DNA from 2 places in the Desulfomicrobium norvegicum genome. Region 1 is predicted to be linked to the other one. Evidence: predicted binding sites of a transcription regulator. Region 1 holds the regulator's gene; the other holds the start of a gene.
What was found. The regulator sigma-54, encoded in region 1, starts transcription at its own class of promoters, with help from an activator protein. The targets are predictions, from matches to a motif close to CTGGCACGGNNNNTGCTT.
Positions count from the first base shown of each region.

Region 1 (2,199 bases):
TGGAGTACATGTCCTCGCTGTCTTCGCGGGCGGAGATATGTACGTTCTTCCCCGTCAGCACTATATCGGCGATATGCCGGAATTTCTCCACTTCGAGATTGACCTGCAGTTCAGCGTCGGGGGTGCCGGCCGTGAATTTGGCGAGCTTGCCGAAGCGGTCTTTGGCGTATTTGCGCAGATGGTCGGAAGGATCGAAGTTTTTGAAATTGAAGGTAATCCTCATGGAAGCCTCCTCGATTGTTGAGGGTCAGCCCTTTTTGCCGTCCGGAAGGGGCGGCCCAAAGGGCGGGATGTCAAAAAACCTGTTTGCGCTTGGATGAGGAATCGATCCCCAGCACTGCGCGATATTTGGCCACTGTTCGCCGGGCGATGTTCACGTCCAGCCGTTCTTTCAGCACCGCGGCGATTTTTTCGTCGCTGTAGGGGTGCTTCGGGTCTTCCTCGCTGACCATTTTCTTGATGATGGCCTTGACCGATTCGGATCCGACCTGAGTTCCATCATCCATTTCCAGCGCGGAATTGAAGAAAAATTTCAGTTCCACGATGCCGTGCGGGGTGGCCACGTATTTGTTCGTGGTGATCCGGCTGACCGTGGATTCGTGCATTTCAATGTCGTCGGCCACATCCTTGAGGATGAGCGGTTTGAGCTTGGTCACGCCGTGTTCGAAAAACCCCCGCTGAAACCTGACAATGCTTTCAACCACTTTGTATAATGTTCTTTGCCTTTGGTGCAAGCTCTTCATGAGCCACATGGCAGAGCGCATCTTGTCATGCAGGTATTCACGGTCCGGGCCTTTGACCGCGAGGTGCATGTCGTCCATGTAGTAGGGGCTCAGCTGCAGCTTGGGCAGGCCGTCGTCGTTCATGACGATGACGAAATCCCCTTCGTATTCGTACACGAAGACATCCGGGCTGACATATATGGTGCTCTCGCTGCCGTAACTGGCTCCCGGCATGGGGTCCAGGGACTGGATTATGTCCAGATAGGCCTTGAGGTCCTCCATCTGAATCTTGAACTTGCGCAGGAGCGGTTTGTAGCGTCGCTTCTCGATGTCTTCGAGATGATCCCCCACCAGGGAAAGCAGGATGGGATCGTCCTGGCCCAGCATTTCCAGCTGGATGAGCAGGCATTCCCGTGGAGACCGCGCGGCCACGCCCACGGGATCGAAGCGCTGCAGACGATGCAGCATGGACTCCACCAGGGCCAGGGGAGAGAGCGTCTCGGAGGCGATGTCCTCGGCGGTGCTCATCAGGTAGCCTTGGGAATCGAGGTTGCCGATGATGGCCTCGCCGATCATCTCCTCTTCTTCGGTGATGTTGGACAGACACAGCTGCCACAGCAGATGACCGTCCAGGGAGGGCTTGCCCGAGAGCCTGGCCTCGTAGGACATCATCTCCTCCAGGGCCTCGGTCTCCTTGAACTGCACTTGCTTGGCGGTGCTTGAAAAATCGCCGAGGTAGTTTTCCCAGTCCGCGTTGCGCATCAGTTCCGCGTCTTCGTAGGAGACTTCCGGGCGTGTTTCGGCCGGAGCCTGGATTTCGTGCTCCTCGGAAATTTCCTTGACCCCCTCCTCAAGCATAGGGTTCTCAAGCAGCTCCTGCTGAACGGCTTCGAGAAGCTCGAATCTGGAGAGCTGAAGCAGCTTGATGGCCTGCTGCAGCTGCGGTGTCATGACTAGCTGCTGCGTCAGCTTGAGGTTTTGTCGGAGTTCAAGGCCCATAATTGATTTGGTTTCACCGTGTCAGAGGATTGCAGGCTAAAAAACTACCCAGTAACGAATCTGCCATAAAGCTTAGGCCCTGGCAATCCTTGGAAAATCGTGTCCGCTAGAGGCTGAATCCTTCACCGAGGTAAACCTTGCGCGCACCCGGGTCGGCGACGATCTCTTCCGGGCTGCCGTTCAGGATGATGCGGCCGTCGTGGACAAGGTATGCACGGTCGCAGATCTGGAGCGTTTCGCGAACATTGTGGTCGGAGATGAGCACGCCGATGTTCTTGTCACGAAGGTCCCGGATGATGGCCTGGATGTCGTCCACGGCCAGGGGATCGATGCCGGCGAAGGGTTCGTCCAGGAGGATGAATTTCGGATTCTGGATCAGGGCGCGGGCAATTTCCAGCCTGCGGCGTTCTCCGCCGGACAGAAAGGCGGCCAGCTGCCCTTCAAGGCGGGTGATCCCCAGTTCATCGAGCAGCCTGTC
Region 1 covers NZ_FOTO01000023.1:7,381-9,579, forward strand. Annotated here, with positions in the region: gene hpf (ribosome hibernation-promoting factor, HPF/YfiA family) at 1-223, opposite strand, end outside; gene rpoN (RNA polymerase factor sigma-54) at 294-1,721, opposite strand; gene lptB (LPS export ABC transporter ATP-binding protein) at 1,828-2,199, opposite strand, start outside.

Region 2 (2,199 bases), on a different contig from region 1:
TGCGAACGCCTGCGTATCCTTCAGCAGGCGGCGCGAGTGCCGGGAGCGTTCGGCCCAGAAGAGCGCCATGAAACCTCCAGCGCCGAAGAACACCGTCAGCAGGGCGATGATGGCGCTGGTGCGGAGCTCGTCGGCCATGGCCTCATCCAGCGGACCCGCGTCCAGGCCGACGAAGATGACCGCGTGGTCGCGCGCGTTTTCCATGTGTGGATGGCCCGCGCCGCTACGCCCGTCCCCCGCCATGGGGCCGCACCACATGGAATGGGGCATGCCCGGCAGCGGCGAAAACGACTTGTAGGCCTCAAAGACCCGAGTCCCTTCCGCGTCTTGCCGGAAATGCCCCCGCCGCAGGTCTCCCGGCGAGATGCCCGACAGGGACTCGCTCGAATGCAGGCTCGAACCGATGCGGGAGGCGTCGCTGTGGGCCAGAATCTTGCCTTGCTCGTCGGTCACGGCCAGATAGACGATGCCATGCTGCCTGGCCGTTTCCTCCACCAGCGACTGGAAATACCCCGGGCCACCGTGCATGCCCATGCCGATGCGCGTCCCGGCCTCCAGGGCCCAGAAAAGGGCGTCGGCATGGTCGAGATAGTTTGCGAGCATGTGCGATTTGGTTCGCTGGACATTGCGCACCGCGAAAAAGCCGACCGCGAGCCCGAGGATGAGCACAAGGCCCGCCATGAGCCAGGGCGCTGTTCTTGTCCGCTTCGTTGTGCCGGAAAATGTGTTCATCGATCACCTCATGCCCGCACATGTAACTTTTTTACCCGTATTGTCCAGACAACTGTCACCACTTTACCCGCCCTCAAGTCCGCAGGCTGTACACTGCGCCTTCTTTTTTTACAAATTCTTTATGATTTCAATATATTGAAACAAAAAGCCAGCCTTGGCACGCCCCTTGCTTTACAAGATGCAGAACACGACGAACAACGCGGAGGAGAACATCATGTGGAATTGCGGCACACTCCCCTGGTCCGGGGGCTGGATGATCGGACACTCCCTCTGGGGATTTCTGCTTCTGGTCGGCCTGGGGGCACTGCTCTGGGCGGCCTTCAGACCCAGACGGACGCCAGGCCCCAAGGCGGACAGGTCCGACTCCCTGGAGATACTCAAGCTCCGGCTGGCCCGGGGCGAGATCACCATCGAAGAGTACAACACATTGAAATCGATGATCTGAGACGTTCACGACGAGATCAGGAAGCAAACACTTCCGGCCTTTCCGGCCGGAATCAGACACCAATAACATCAAGGAGAATTCACATGAAAACGTACCGTAACACCATCGCCACGATCCTGACTCTGGCTTTCGTCACCGCCTTTGCCGGCCTTGCCGCGGCGCAGGGGCATGGAATGAAGGGCGGCATGCAGCACGGAACAATGGGCGGCATGACCCCGGAAAAACAGGCTGTAATGCAGAAGCTGCACGCGGATTACGACGCGGCAACAGCCGATCTCAGGAAACAGCTTTTCGCCAAGGAATCCGAACTGAACGCCGAACTCTACGGTGAAAGAACCGACGAGAAAAAAGTCGAGGCTCTGACCAATGACATCAATGCACTCAACGCAAAGATCTTCGCCGAGCGGATCAGGATGCACAAGGTCATGGCCAAGGAAGGGATCATGCCCATGGGTGGCAAGGGCATGATGGGCGGAATGGGCGACTGCCCCATGATGGGCGGTGGCATGAATCACGGCAAAATGGGTGGCGGCATGCAGCACGGCATGATGGGCGGAATGATGCATGGCATGCCCGGCAACGGCACCGCCGGACAGGCCCCCGTGGATCACTCGGCCCATGGCACCCCGGCCCAGCAGTAACCGGCGCGCCGTCAGCGGCGCACTGAACCCTCGACAATTCCCCCGAGTTCGAACAGACTCGGGGGAATTGTCCGTTGTACCGTCCCTATCCACCCTGTTGCCTGAAATCCCATGAACATATCACCCTCCCTACGCGGCGCCCTTTTCGCCCTCGGCGCGACCGTCATCTGGTCCGGCAACTTCATCGTGGCCCGCAGCCTGAACCAGAGCGTCGAGCCCGCCACCCTCTCCCTTTTGCGATGGGCCACGGCCTTTCTGGGGCTTTTGCCGTTCGCCTGCCGCGCGGCATGGTCACAGCGCGCGGCCATCAAGCAGAGCATGCCGGCCATGATTCCCATGGCGCTCCTCGGCGTCACGACCTTCAATGCCCTGCTCTACAAG
Region 2 covers NZ_FOTO01000003.1:24,744-26,942, reverse strand. Annotated here, with positions in the region: gene BMZ24_RS05935 (PAS domain-containing sensor histidine kinase) at 1-732, opposite strand, end outside; gene BMZ24_RS05930 (SHOCT domain-containing protein) at 947-1,177, shown strand; gene BMZ24_RS05925 (periplasmic heavy metal sensor) at 1,261-1,818, shown strand; gene BMZ24_RS05920 (DMT family transporter) at 1,930-2,199, shown strand, end outside.
Region 2: a site for sigma-54 is predicted at 887-904, ahead of BMZ24_RS05930 (SHOCT domain-containing protein). Genes of this name have one in related genera too.